One region of the Streptomyces sp. NPDC049879 genome, then DNA from elsewhere that is predicted to be linked to it. Evidence: predicted binding sites of a transcription regulator. Region 1 holds the regulator's gene; each other region holds the start of a gene.
What was found. The regulator HrcA, encoded in region 1, represses chaperone genes, less so after heat shock. The targets are predictions, from matches to a motif close to TTNGCACTCNGNNNNNCNGAGTGCNAA.
Positions count from the first base shown of each region.

Region 2: a site for HrcA is predicted at 2,829-2,855, ahead of groES (co-chaperone GroES). Genes of this name have one in related genera too.
Region 3: a site for HrcA is predicted at 1,457-1,483, ahead of groL (chaperonin GroEL). Genes of this name have one in related genera too.

Region 1 covers NZ_JBITKT010000006.1:62,561-67,120, reverse strand. The annotation lists gene ACIBPC_RS21015 (DUF3097 domain-containing protein) at 1-685, opposite strand, end outside; gene ACIBPC_RS21010 (MBL fold metallo-hydrolase) at 711-1,409, opposite strand; gene hrcA (heat-inducible transcriptional repressor HrcA) at 1,590-2,606, shown strand; gene dnaJ (molecular chaperone DnaJ) at 2,607-3,740, shown strand; gene ACIBPC_RS20995 (16S rRNA (uracil(1498)-N(3))-methyltransferase) at 3,737-4,483, shown strand.
Region 2 covers NZ_JBITKT010000009.1:235,362-239,921, reverse strand. The annotation lists gene ACIBPC_RS27630 (SDR family oxidoreductase) at 1-434, shown strand, start outside; gene groL (chaperonin GroEL) at 524-2,146, opposite strand; gene groES (co-chaperone GroES) at 2,379-2,687, opposite strand; gene ACIBPC_RS27615 (polysaccharide deacetylase family protein) at 2,943-3,983, opposite strand; gene ACIBPC_RS27610 (methyltransferase) at 4,048-4,560, shown strand, end outside.
Region 3 covers NZ_JBITKT010000009.1:171,837-176,396, forward strand. The annotation lists gene thrC (threonine synthase) at 1-420, shown strand, start outside; gene ACIBPC_RS27265 (MoaD/ThiS family protein) at 417-695, shown strand; gene ACIBPC_RS27270 (cold-shock protein) at 1,167-1,370, shown strand; gene groL (chaperonin GroEL) at 1,643-3,271, shown strand; gene ACIBPC_RS27280 (hypothetical protein) at 3,404-4,168, shown strand; gene ACIBPC_RS27285 (helix-turn-helix transcriptional regulator) at 4,176-4,560, opposite strand, start outside.

The DNA of each region.
Region 1 (4,560 bases):
CCGTCTTCCAGTCCTGCCCGCGCGGCACGTCCGGCCAGGCCGCGATGCCGACCGACGCGGGCTTCACCGCCGCCCACACGTCGATGAACGGGTGCCCCACCACCAGCACGTGCTCACCGCTCACGGACGCGGCGATCCGCGACTCCTTCGAGCCGGGCACCAGGTGGTCCACCAGCACGCCGAGCCGCGCGTCCGGGCCTGGCCCGAACTCCTCGACCACCTCGGGCAGCCCGTCCACCCCCTCCAGGTACTCCACGACCACGCCCTCGATCCGCAGGTCGTCGCCCCAGACCTTCTCGACCAGCTCCGCGTCGTGCCGCCCCTCCACGTAGATCCGCCCGGCGCGGGCTACGCGGGCGCGCGCCCCCGGCACCGCCAGCGAGCCGGAGGCCGTCCGCGCCGGCCCGGCCGGGGCGGCGGGGCGCCGTACGGGCCGGGTCAGCGTCACGGCGCGCCCGTCGATCAGGAAGCCGCGCGGCTCCAGCGGGAAGACCCGCAGCGCCCCGAAACGGTCCTCCAGCGTGACGGTGTCGCCCTGCGCCGTGCGCTCGCAGCGCACGACCGCGCCGCAGAAGCCGGTCGCGGCCTCCTCGACCACGAGACCGTGGTCCGCCGGGACCTCGGGGACGGGCGTGCGCCGCTTCCACGGCGGCGTCAGGTCGGGACCGTACTGTCGGCTGCGCATGGCCCCATTCGACCACGCGGGCCCCTCACGCCGGCCCGGCTCCGCCGAAGCGCGCACGCAGCGCGTCCCGCTGGGCCCGCACGAAGTCCGCGTCCACCAGCGCGCCGTGCCCTGGCACGTACACCGCCTCGGGCCCGCCGAGATCCAGCAGCCGGTCGAGGGCGCCGGGCCAGCGTTCAGGCCGCGCGTCGGGGCCCGCCTGGGGCTCGCCCGACTCCTCGACCAGGTCGCCGCAGAACACCACGGGGACCGGCCCGTGGACGACCACGGCGATGTCGTGCGACGAGTGCGCCGCGCCCAGGTCCACGAGCAGGGCGCGCCGCCCGCCGCCGAGGTCGAGCGTCACATCGGTGCCGTCCATGATCCGCCAGCGCACCCCGGACAGCAGCTCCTCGCCGTGCGCCGCGTCCTCGGGCGCCAGCCCCTGCCGCACGCCGTCCCGCGCGTTCTCCGCGGCGTCGTGCCGCGGCCCGTAGGCCTCCGCCTCCGGAAACGCGCCCGCTCCCAGCAGGTGGTCGAAGTGCGGGTGCGTGACCACCAGCCGCGTCACGGGGCGGCCGAGCAGCGCCTCCGCCTCCCGCCCGGCGTCCGCGGCGGCGCCGGGCGTGGGCCCCGTGTCCACGAGGAGCAGGCCGTCGTCACCCGCGATCGCGCCGATCGTCTCGTCCCAGCCGGACAGACGACGGCGGATCACGCCGTCCGTCACCTCTTCCCAAGTGCTCATGGACCTGGGACGTTAGCCTGAGCCAACGACAACGAGCCACCCGCACCCGGTCCCCGCCGACAACCGGCACACCGGTCGCGATTCCCTGGGCGTGCTACCCGGCCGTACACTGGTCCAGGGATTGGCACTCGGTGACGTCGAGTGCCAAGGGCGGCGACGGCCGGACGGGAGGTGCGCGGCATGCTCAGTGAACGCAGGCTTGAGGTGCTCAGGGCCATCGTCCAGGACTACGTGGGCACCGAGGAGCCGGTCGGTTCCAAGGCCCTCACGGAGCGGCACAACCTCCAGGTCTCCCCGGCCACCGTGCGCAACGACATGGCGGCCCTGGAGGAGGAGGGGTACATCGCCCAGCCCCACACCAGCGCGGGGCGCGTGCCCACCGACAAGGGCTACCGGCTGTTCGTCGACAAGCTCGCCGACGTGAAGCCGCTGTCCGTGGCCGAGCGCCGGGCGATCCAGAACTTCCTCGACGGCGCCGTGGACCTCGACGACGTCGTCGGCCGCACGGTGCGGCTGCTCGCGCAGCTGACGCGGCAGGTCGCCGTCGTGCAGTACCCCTCGCTCAGCCGCTCCACGGTGCGGCACGTCGAGCTGCTGTCGCTGGCGCCCGCGCGGCTGATGCTGGTGCTGATCACCGACACCGGCCGGGTGGAGCAGCGGCTGATCGACTGCCCGGCGCCGTTCGGGGAGACCTCGCTCGCGGACCTGCGCGCCCGGCTGAACAGCCGGATCGCGGGGCAGCGGTTCCCCGACATGCCGCGGCTGGTGGCGGATCTGCCGGACTCCTTCGACAAGGAGGAGCGCGGCACGGTCTCGACCGTCCTGTCGTCCCTCCTGGAGACGCTGGTCGAGGAGACCGAGGAGCGGCTCGTGATCGGCGGGACCGCCAATCTCACGCGCTTCGGACAGGACTTCACGCTGACGATCAGGCCCGTGCTGGAGGCGCTGGAGGAGCACGTCGTCCTCCTGCGGCTGCTCGGGGAGGCGAAGGACTCGGGGATGACCGTGCGCATCGGTCACGAGAACGCCCACGAGGGCCTGACCTCCACCTCGGTCGTCTCGGTCGGCTACGGTTCTGGGGACGAGGCGGTGGCCAAGCTCGGCGTGGTCGGACCGACCCGCATGGACTACCCGGGAACGATGGGAGCGGTGCGCGCAGTGGCACGGTACGTCGGACAGATCCTCGCGGAGAACTAAGTGGCGACGGACTACTACGCGATCCTCGGCGTGCAGCGGGACGCCTCGCAGGAAGAGATCAAGAAGGCCTTCCGCAGGCTCGCCCGCGAACTGCATCCGGACGTCAATCCGGACCCGAAGACGCAGGAGCGGTTCAAGGAGGTCAACACCGCGTACGAGGTGCTCTCCGACCCGCAGAAGAAGCAGATGTACGACCTCGGCGGCGACCCGCTGGGGAGCGCCGCCTCGGCGGGCGCGGGCTTCGGCGGCGCGGGCTTCGGGAACTTCTCGGACATCATGGACGCCTTCTTCGGCACCGCGTCGCAGCGCGGCCCGAAGTCGCGGACGCGGCGCGGCCAGGACGCCATGATCCGGCTGGAGATCGACCTCAACGAGGCGGCCTTCGGCACGACCAAGGAGATCCAGGTCGACACGGCCACCGTCTGCAACACGTGCAACGGCGAGGGCGCGGCCCCCGGCACGTCGGCGCAGACGTGCGACATGTGCCGCGGCCGGGGCGAGGTGTCGCAGGTGACGCGGTCGTTCCTCGGCCAGGTCATGACGTCGCGGCCCTGCCCGCAGTGCCAGGGCTTCGGGACCGTGGTGCCGACGCCGTGCCCCGAGTGCGCGGGCGACGGCCGGGTGCGGACCCGCAGGACGCTGACGGTGAAGATCCCCGCCGGTGTCGACAACGGCACGCGCATCCAGCTCGCGGGCGAGGGCGAGGTGGGTCCCGGCGGCGGCCCCGCCGGTGACCTGTACGTCGAGATCCGCGAGACGCCGCACGCGGTCTTCCAGCGGCGCGGCGACGACCTGCACTGCACGGTGACCGTGCCGATGACGGCGGCGGCGCTGGGCACGAAGGTGCCGCTGGAGACGCTGGACGGCATGGAGGAGGTCGACATCAGGCCGGGCACGCAGTCCGGCCAGTCGATCCCGCTGCACGCCCGCGGCATCACGCACCTGCGCAGCAGCGGGCGGGGCGACCTCGTGGTGCACGTCGAGGTGCAGACGCCCGGCAAGCTCGACGCGGAGCAGGAGGAGCTGCTGCGGCGCCTGGCGAAGCTGCGGGGCGAGGAGCGGCCCATGGGGCAGTTCCAGCCGGGGCAGCAGGGGCTGTTCTCCCGCCTGAAGGACGCGTTCAACGGGCGATGAGCACGGCTCCTGTCTTCCTGGTCGAGTCGCTCGACGCGGCGGCCGTGGGCCGGACGCTGGTGCTCGACGGCCCCGAGGGGCGGCACGCCGTCTCGGTGCGGCGGCTGCGGCCGGGCGAGGACGTCGTGCTGACGGACGGCCGGGGCACGGGCGCGTCCGGCACGGTGGCGTCGGTCGAGGGCCGCGACCGCCTTGAGGTGACGGTCGGCGGCCTCAGGACCGAGGCGCCGCCCCGGCCGGAGGTGACGGTGGTCCAGGCGCTGCCCAAGGGCGACCGGGGCGAACTGGCCGTGGAGACCATGACCGAGACGGGCGTGGACCGCGTCGTGCCGTGGGCGGCGGCCCGCTGCGTCACCCAGTGGCGGGGCGAGCGGGGCGCGAAGTCCCTCGCCAAGTGGCGTGCCACCGCCCGCGAGGCGGGCAAGCAGGCGCGGCGCCTGCGCTTCCCCGAGGTGACCGAGGCGGTGACGACGCGGGGCGCCGCGGAGCTGCTGGCCGGGGCCGCGTTCGCCGCCGTCCTGCACGAGAGCGGCACCGAGCCGCTGGCGACCGCGCCGCTGCCCGTGGAGGGGCCGATCGTCCTGGTCGTGGGCCCCGAGGGCGGGGTCACGCCGGACGAACTGGCCGCCTTCGCCGAGGCGGGCGCGAAGCCGTACCGGCTCGGCCCCACGGTCCTGCGCACCTCCACGGCGGGCACGGCCGCCCTGGCCCTGCTCCTCGGCCGCACCGGCCGCTGGTCCTGACGCCCGTCCGCCCGGCTCCCTCCGCGAGCGCCGCGCGCCGATGAACGCGCCTCCTGGGCACACTTTTCCAGGGTCCG
Region 2 (4,560 bases), on a different contig from region 1:
CGGCCGGGCCGATGCGGGAGCGCGGGCGCGGCGGCGTGGTGAACGTGGCGTCGGTCGCGGCGTTCCTGCCGCGCGGGACGTACGGGGCGTCGAAGGCGTGGGTGGTGCAGTTCACGGAGGGCGCGGCGCGCGACCTGGCGGGCGGCGGCGTGCGGATGATGGCGCTGTGCCCCGGCTTCGTGCGGACCGAGTTCCACCGGCGCGCGGAGATGCGGACGGACAACATCCCCGGCTGGATGTGGCTGGACGCGGACCGCGTGGTCGACGCCGCGCTGCGGGACCTGGCGCGCGGGCGGACCGTGTGCATCCCGGACGCGCGCTACCGCGCGCTGCTCGGCGCCGCGCGCCTGATGCCGCGCGGGGCGCTCGGCGGCATCTCGTCGCGCGCCGGGCGGCGCTTCGGCCCGCGGCGGGGCGGTGACGCGACGGCCTGAGCCCGTTCGTCAGCGGTCGCGGGAACGGCGGGACCCCGCCGCGCGGTGTGCGCGGCGGGGTCCTGTGCCGTTCGGCGGTGCGGCGCGGGTCAGTGCGAGTGACCGTGGCCGTGACCGGCGGCCTCGGGCTCCTCTTCCTTCTTCTCCACCACGAGGGTCTCGGTGGTGAGCAGCAGGGAGGCGATCGAGGCGGCGTTCTGCAACGCGGAGCGGGTCACCTTGACCGGGTCGATGACGCCGTCCTTGACCAGGTCGCCGTAGGTGCCGGTGGCGGCGTTGTAGCCCTCGCCCTTGTCCAGCTCGGCGACCTTGGAGGTGATGACGTAGCCCTCGAGGCCCGCGTTCTCCGCGATCCAGCGCAGCGGCTCGACGGCGGCGCGGCGGACGATGGCGACGCCGGTCGCCTCGTCACCGGTGCGGCCGAGGCCACCGTCGAGGACCTTCGCGGAGTGCACGAGGGAGGCGCCGCCACCGGGGACGATGCCCTCCTCGACCGCCGCGCGGGTCGCCGAGATGGCGTCCTCCAGACGGTGCTTCTTCTCCTTCAGCTCCACCTCGGTGGCGGCGCCGACGCGGATGACGCACACGCCGCCGGCCAGCTTGGCGAGGCGCTCCTGGAGCTTCTCGCGGTCCCAGTCGGAGTCCGTGTTCTCGATCTCGGCGCGGATCTGGGCGACCCGGCCCTCGATGTCGGCGCGCTCGCCGGCACCGTCGACGATCGTGGTGTCGTCCTTGGTGATGGTCACGCGGCGCGCGGTGCCGAGGACGTCGAGACCGACCTGGTCGAGCTTGAGGCCGACCTCCTCGGAGATGACGGTGCCGCCGGTGAGGGTGGCCATGTCGCCGAGCATCGCCTTGCGGCGGTCGCCGAAGCCGGGGGCCTTGACGGCGACCGAGTTGAAGGTGCCGCGGATCTTGTTGACGACCAGGGTGGACAGCGCCTCGCCGTCCACGTCCTCGGCGATGATCAGCAGCGGGCGGGACGCGCCGGACTGCATGATCTTCTCCAGCAGCGGCAGGAGGTCCTGGATGGAGGAGATCTTGCCCTGGTGGATCAGGATGTACGGGTCGTCGAGGACGGCCTCCATGCGCTCCTGGTCGGTCACCATGTAGTGCGACAGGTAGCCCTTGTCGAAGGCCATGCCCTCGGTGAAGTCCAGGTCGAGACCGAAGGTCTGGGACTCCTCGACGGTGATCACGCCGTCCTTGCCGACCTTGTCCATCGCCTCGGCGATCAGCTCGCCGACCCGCTTGTCCTGGGCGGACAGGGCGGCGACCGCGGCGATGTCCTCCTTGGAGTCGATCGGGCGGGCGCTGGCCTTCAGGTCCTCGGCGACGGCGGCGACGGCCGCGTCGATGCCGCGCTTGAGGCCGGAGGGCGAGGCGCCGGCGGCGACGTTGCGCAGGCCCTCGCGGACCAGCGCCTGGGCCAGGACGGTCGCGGTGGTGGTGCCGTCACCCGCGATGTCGTTGGTCTTGGTCGCCACCTCCTTGACGAGCTGGGCGCCCAGGTTCTCGTAGGCGTCCTCGACCTCGACCTCGCGGGCGATGGTCACACCGTCGTTGGTGATGGTGGGCGCGCCGAACTTCTTGTCGATGACGACGTTGCGGCCCTTGGGGCCGATGGTCACCTTGACGGCGTCGGCGAGCGCGTTGACGCCGCGCTCGAGGGCGCGCCGCGCGTCCTCGTCGAACTTCAGGATCTTCGCCATGGCTGTGGGTGTCCCCTTGTGCGTGATCTCTCGGACTGCTGGAGGACCCGTGGTGCCGCGCGGGTGCGTCGGGCCACGGGGTCGGCCGGCCGTTCAGGTGGTGGACGGGCCGGTGTCACCGGTCCTGTCCGCCGCCTGAGCGGCCGGCGGACGCGTCCGTGCCCCGGGCCCGGTCAGCCGAACGGTGTCGGCGCGGGTACCGGGGCACGGTCCGGCGTCGCGTGCGATGCCGTTACTTCTCGATGATCGCGAGGACGTCGCGAGCCGAGAGGACGAGGTAGTCCTCGTTGTTGTACTTGACCTCGGTGCCGCCGTACTTGCTGTACAGCACCACGTCGCCGACCTTCACGTCGAGCGGCAGACGGTTGCCGTCCTCGAAGCGGCCGGGGCCCACGGCAAGGACGGTGCCCTCCTGGGGCTTCTCCTTGGCGGTGTCAGGAATGACCAGGCCCGAGGCCGTGGTCTGCTCGGCGTCGAGCGGCTGGACCACGATGCGGTCCTCGAGCGGCTTGATGGCAACCTTGCTGGCGGTCGTCACGATCCGACCTCCCCCTTCGGAGATCCGGGGCTTCTATGGCTGGATGGCGACCTGGTGGACCCGTCGTCGCGGGTGCCGAGTCCGCCCGTCGCGCGTAGCTGGCACTCTCATGGTGTGAGTGCCAGAGTTGAGACTAGGCGGCGGTTAGCACTCAGTCAACCAGAGTGCCAATGCCGCCGGTCGCGAGCCTAACGGACGGGGCGGCGCGCGCGGCCGTTCCCGCGGCCCCGGCGGGTCCCGGCGCCCGCGCCGCACGGGTCACACGTAGTCCTCCAGCCGGGCGATGGCGAATCCCTGTTCGCTCACGGCGTCAAGGAGGCGGCGCAGCATGTCCGTCATGCTGCCGTCCCACTCGCGTTCGCCGCGGAAGTGGGTGAGGACGATGTCGCCCGGGTGGAAGCGGCGGTCGGCGCGGCCGTAGTCGATGCGGTCGGGGAACACCTCCTCCGCCCAGAGCGGGACGACTTCGATGCCGCAGTCGGCGGCGGCGCGGAGGGTGTCGCGGTTGTAGGCGCCGTAGGGCGGGCGGAAGAGGGTGGGGCGTTCGTCCAGTTCGCGGGTGAGGTTCGCCTGCTGGCCGCAGATCTCGGCGCGCTGCTCGGCGTAGGTGAGGCGGGTCATCTCGCGGTGGTTGATGGTGTGGTTGTGGCTGTGGTGGCCGTCTTCGAGGGCGTCGCGGAAGAAGCCGTAGTCCTCGCGGGCGACCTCGTCGGAGAGGAAGCCGCTGACGGGGAGGTCCAGTTCGCGGAGCATGCGGAGGAGTTCCGGGTCCTTGTCGGCGCCGTCGTCGATGGTGAGGAAGACCACCTTCTGGTCGGTGGGGACGCGGACGATCACCGGGGGGAGCCCTTCGCCGGTGAGGTGTCCCGGTTCGGGGGCGAGGCGGGGCGGGGTGGCCGGGGGTTCGGGGGCGCGGAGGGGGACCTTGCGCAGCCCCCACGTCTTGGCGGCGGCGACGCGGCGGGTCTCGGCGCGTTCGAGCTTCTCGGCGTACGCCTCCAGCGCGTGGGCGGCGGTGCGCGCCTGGTCGCGCTGCGGGGCGCCCAGGGCGAGTGCCGTGACGCGCTCGGCGGCGCCTGGCCCGGGGGCGCTGTCGGTGGTGGCGTCCATGCCGTACGCCTGGTCCTGCCCGTGGTCCTGGCGGGCGGGGTCGTGGGCGAGGAGGCGGACGGGAAGTCCCGAGCAAGCGACGGCGAGTATCGTCGCGCCGCCGATGGCCAGGGAGCGGCGGACCCTGACCGGGGCCCGCCGTCCCGTATACCGCTTATCATTTTGTCCTACTTGTCCGATAATCCCCATGGTTCGGGATGGTGCCACCGGCGGCGGGCCGGTCCCCGAACGCCGTTCCGGCGGAGCGGGGAGAATGACCCGTGTGGCCGCACCCTCACCCCCCGCCGACCCCGCCGACCCCATCGCTTTCCGCGCGCTGCTGACCGGAACGGGCCGGGACCTGCTCGCGCAGCTGCGCGACCTGGACCCCGCCGACGAGCTGGCGGTGGCGACCCGGCTGCGGCGCGACCACCCGCCCGCGCTGGTGTCCGCCGCCATCGGGCAGGCGCGGCTGCGGCAGCGTGCGGCGGCCAAGTTCGGCGCGGACGCGGGGCGGATGTTCTTCACGCCGGACGGCGTGGAGCAGGCGACGCGGGCGCCGGTCGCCGCCTGGCGGGCGGCGCGCTTCGCGGCGCTCGGGGTGCGGCGGGTCGCCGATCTGGGGTGCGGGATCGGGGGTGACGCCATCGCGCTGGCGCGTGCCGGGATCTCGGTGGTGGCGGTGGACCGCGACCCGTTGACCTGCGCGGTCGCGGAGGCCAACGTGGCGGCGCTGGGGCTGGCCGACCTGATCGAGGTGCGGCGGGGCGACGTGGCGGAGGCGCTG
Region 3 (4,560 bases), on a different contig from region 1:
GCCGAGGGCTGCTCCCCGGTCTCCCGCGCCTGGCGCGAGGGCCACGACGTGGTGCGGCCGGTGCGGCCCGACACGATCGCCAAGTCCCTCGCCATCGGCAACCCGGCGGACGGCCCGTACGTCCTGGACATCGCGCGGCGGACGGGCGGCGCGGTCGAGGACGTCACGGACGCCGAGATCGTGGACGCCATCAAGCTGCTGGCCAGGACCGAGGGCATCTTCACGGAGACGGCGGGCGGCGTGACGCTCGGCGTGACCCGCAAGCTGATCGAGGCGGGCGCGCTCGACCCCTCGCTGACCACCGTCGTCGTGAACACCGGCGACGGCCTGAAGACCCTGGACGCGGTGGCCCCGACCACCGGTCCTACCGCGACCATCCGTCCGAACCTGGACGCCTTCCGAGAGGCTGGGCTGGCATGAGCGTCACCGTCCGTATCCCCACGATCCTGCGCACGTACACCGGCGGCGCGTCCGAGGTGGCCGCCGAGGGCGGCACGCTGGAGGAGGTCCTCGCCGACCTCGACCGCAACCACCAGGGCATCGCGGGGCGCGTGCTGGACGACCAGGGCAAGCTGCGGCGCTTCGTGAACGTCTATGTGAACGACGACGACGTGCGGTTCGCCGAGGGCCTGGCCACGCCGACGCCGGACGGCGCGGGCGTCTCGATCATCCCGGCCGTCGCCGGCGGCTGCTGACCCCCCGCCGGGGCGCGCGCCGTCGCGCGCTCCCCGGCGAGCACGTCCGAAAACGCACCGTCCAGATACCCCCGCCGCCCCGGAACCGCGTGTTCCGGGGCGGTCGCGTGTCACGGGAACGCTAAAGTGGCGAGCGCCTCCCGCCCCCGCCCGTGCCGGGCGCATATGAATTCGCGACACATCGCGCAAATCTCGTGCCGAAAATTGGTGCACCAATTGTCGGGTTGGCACTTTTGAGCCGGGGGAGATGGTCCAACTACCTTCCCCCGTGCGGCGTTTGCCCGGATCGTGGTCTCAAGAAATCTCCCTCGAATGGCCTGTTGCGCTGGGCGTCCGTGCAGATACATTCAGCGGCGGTCACGCGTTCCGGCGCACACCCCCACACGGCCGGGGGGTGGGGTCTGACAGGTCTGACCCGGGCCCGCGGAGTGCGGTCTCGTGAATGGGCCGGCACAAATGGGGAGTTAGGAAATGGCTCAGGGCACCGTCAAGTGGTTCAACGCGGAGAAGGGCTACGGCTTCATCGCGGTAGACGGTGGTGCGGACGTGTTCGTCCACTACAGCGCGATCCAGATGGACGGCTACCGCACTCTGGAAGAAGGACAGCGGGTCGAGTTCGAGATCTCTCAGGGTCAGAAGGGTCCTCAGGCCGACATGGTCCGGGTGACCGTCTGAACCGCCGACCGCACCGCGAGCGCCACGACCAGGGCCCGCACCCCGGACAGGGGTGCGGGCCCTGGTGCGTGTCACCCCCCGGGGGGTTTGCACTCGCCGGGGGAGAGTGCTAATCATGGGGTTAGCACTCTAGAGGTGAGAGTGACAGCAAGGACCGGTTCGGTGAGGTCCGGCGGCCAGGCGGGGCAAGGAACCGCAGGCCCTGGGCCGTCCGTCGCGGGCGCCAGCGCGGTCCGGCGCAATCCACCCCTGTTCTGGGAGGACCACTTCACATGGCCAAGATCATCGCGTTCAACGAGGAGGCGCGGCGCGGCCTTGAGCGCGGGATGAACCAGCTCGCCGACGCCGTCAAGGTCACGCTCGGCCCCAAGGGCCGGAACGTCGTGCTGGAGAAGAAGTGGGGCGCCCCCACCATCACCAACGACGGTGTGTCGATCGCCAAGGAGATCGAGCTCGAGGACGCCTACGAGAAGATCGGCGCCGAGCTCGTCAAGGAGGTCGCCAAGAAGACGGACGACGTGGCCGGTGACGGCACGACCACGGCGACCGTGCTGGCCCAGGCGCTGGTCCGCGAGGGCCTGCGCAACGTCGCGGCGGGCGCCAACCCGATGGCCCTGAAGCGGGGCATCGAGGCCGCCGTGGAGAAGGTCTCCGAGGCCCTGCTCGGCCAGGCCAAGGAGGTCGAGACCAAGGAGCAGATCGCCTCCACCGCCTCCATCTCGGCCGGTGACACGCAGATCGGCGAGCTGATCGCCGAGGCGATGGACAAGGTCGGCAAGGAAGGCGTCATCACCGTCGAGGAGTCGCAGACCTTCGGTCTTGAGCTGGAGCTCACCGAGGGCATGCGCTTCGACAAGGGCTACATCTCGGCGTACTTCGCGACCGACATGGAGCGCATGGAGGCCGAGCTCGAGGACCCGTACATCCTCATCGTCAACTCCAAGATCAGCAACGTGAAGGACCTCCTTCCGCTGCTGGAGAAGGTCATGCAGTCGGGCAAGCCGCTGCTGATCATCGCCGAGGACGTCGAGGGCGAGGCCCTGTCCACCCTGGTGGTCAACAAGATCCGCGGCACCTTCCGGTCCGTCGCGGTCAAGGCTCCCGGTTTCGGCGACCGCCGCAAGGCCATGCTCGGCGACATCGCCATCCTCACCGGTGGCCAGGTCATCTCCGAGGAGGTCGGCCTCAAGCTGGAGAACGCGACCCTCGACCTGCTCGGCCGCGCCCGCAAGGTCGTCATCACCAAGGACGAGACCACCATCGTCGACGGTGCCGGCGACAGCGACCAGGTCCAGGGCCGGGTCAACCAGATCCGCGCCGAGATCGAGAACTCCGACTCGGACTACGACCGCGAGAAGCTCCAGGAGCGCCTGGCGAAGCTGGCCGGCGGCGTGGCCGTCATCAAGGCCGGTGCCGCCACCGAGGTCGAGCTGAAGGAGCGCAAGCACCGCATCGAGGACGCGGTGCGCAACGCCAAGGCCGCCGTCGAGGAGGGCATCGTCGCCGGTGGCGGCGTGGCCCTGCTGCAGGCCGCCTCGGTCTTCGAGAAGCTGGACCTGACGGGTGACGAGGCCACCGGTGCCGCCGCTGTGAAGCTGGCCCTGGAGGCCCCGCTGAAGCAGATCGCCGTCAACGCCGGTCTCGAGGGCGGCGTCGTCGTCGAGAAGGTGCGCAACCTGACCCCGGGCCACGGCCTCAACGCCGCGACCGGCGAGTACGTCGACCTGCTGGCCGAGGGCATCATCGACCCGGCCAAGGTCACGCGCTCCGCGCTGCAGAACGCCGCCTCCATCGCCGCGCTGTTCCTCACCACCGAGGCCGTCATCGCGGACAAGCCGGAGAAGGCCGCCGCGGGCGCCGGTGCCGACGCCGCGGGCATGGGCGGGGGCATGGACTTCTGAGAAGTCCCCTCCACCGGCTCGCACAGCCGCGCTGACGAGGGCCCGTTCCGGGTGGCGCACGCCGCCCGGGGCGGGCCCTCGCCGCGTCCGGGGGCGGCCGCCGCTGTCGGTGCCGCCGCGTAGTCTGCCCGGGTGACGGACGAACGCGACGCCGCCGTGCCAGCAGTGGACCCCTTCGACCTCGCGGGCGACGTGGCCGCCGCGCTGCGGGACAGGACGGCCGCCTGGACGTTCCTCGACCGCTTCACGCGCGAGTGGGCGCCCGTGCTCCCGGTGGACCACCAGCCGGGCTGGGACGCGTACGTGATGGACACCGCCGCCGCGCGGCTCGGCGTCCCGCTGCCCGCCGCTCTGCGCGAGGGCTACGCGCTGCTCGGCGGCCGCGAGGACCTGACGGGCGAGGTGACGGCCGTCCTGGTGCCGCCGGGCGAACTGCGGCTGCACGACGGCGTCGGCGCCGGTGACGACGCGGGCGTCCTCGTCCTCCACCGCGACGGCACGCCGGACGCGGCGCTCGGCATCCGCGTCGCCGACCTCGGCCAGGACGACCCGCCGGTCGTCGAGGGCGGCGAGCAGGACGGCTGGCACCCGTACCTCGACCGGGTGTCCACCGCGTTCCTCGACCTCGTGCTCTGGCAGTGGATGACCACCTGGCCGGACGCGCACCACGACGTGCTGCTCGACCCCGACGACCCCGCGCGGACCGTCCTCGACACCCACTGCACGCCGCTCGCCCTCGCCCACCCCGGCGGGCGGTACTACCTGGCGGGCGAGGACACGCTGCTGTGCACGGCCGGGTCGCGCGTCGTCCTGGCGGCGGCCCGCACCCCCGCCGGGCTCGACGCGGCGCGGGCCCTGCTGCCCGGCACGTGGCAGCGGGCGGCCGACGCCCTCTGACGCGCGGTCAGCCGACGCCGCCCGCCAGTGCGGCGGCGGTGGCCGCGTCGGCCGGGAGGAACGCCTCGATGCTCAGCTCGGCCGCCGTCAGGTCGAGCGCGGTGCCGAAGGTCGTGACCATCGTGACGAACGCCAGCGGCCCGGCGTCCGACGCCACCCGCAGCGTCACCGCCACCTCCTGCGGCCCCGCCGGGTGCGCCGTGCCGCCCGGGTAGGCCGCCAGCTCGTCGTGCAGCTCCCGCAGCACCGCCGAGCCGCTCGACGCGGCCTCCCTCGCCAGGCCGGTCAGCACGTGGTGCCGCCACTCGCCGAGGTTCAGGATGCGCGGCGCCAGGCCCTCCGGGTGGAGGCTGAGGCGCAGCGCGTTGGGCCGCTCCAGCAGGTGCGGGGCG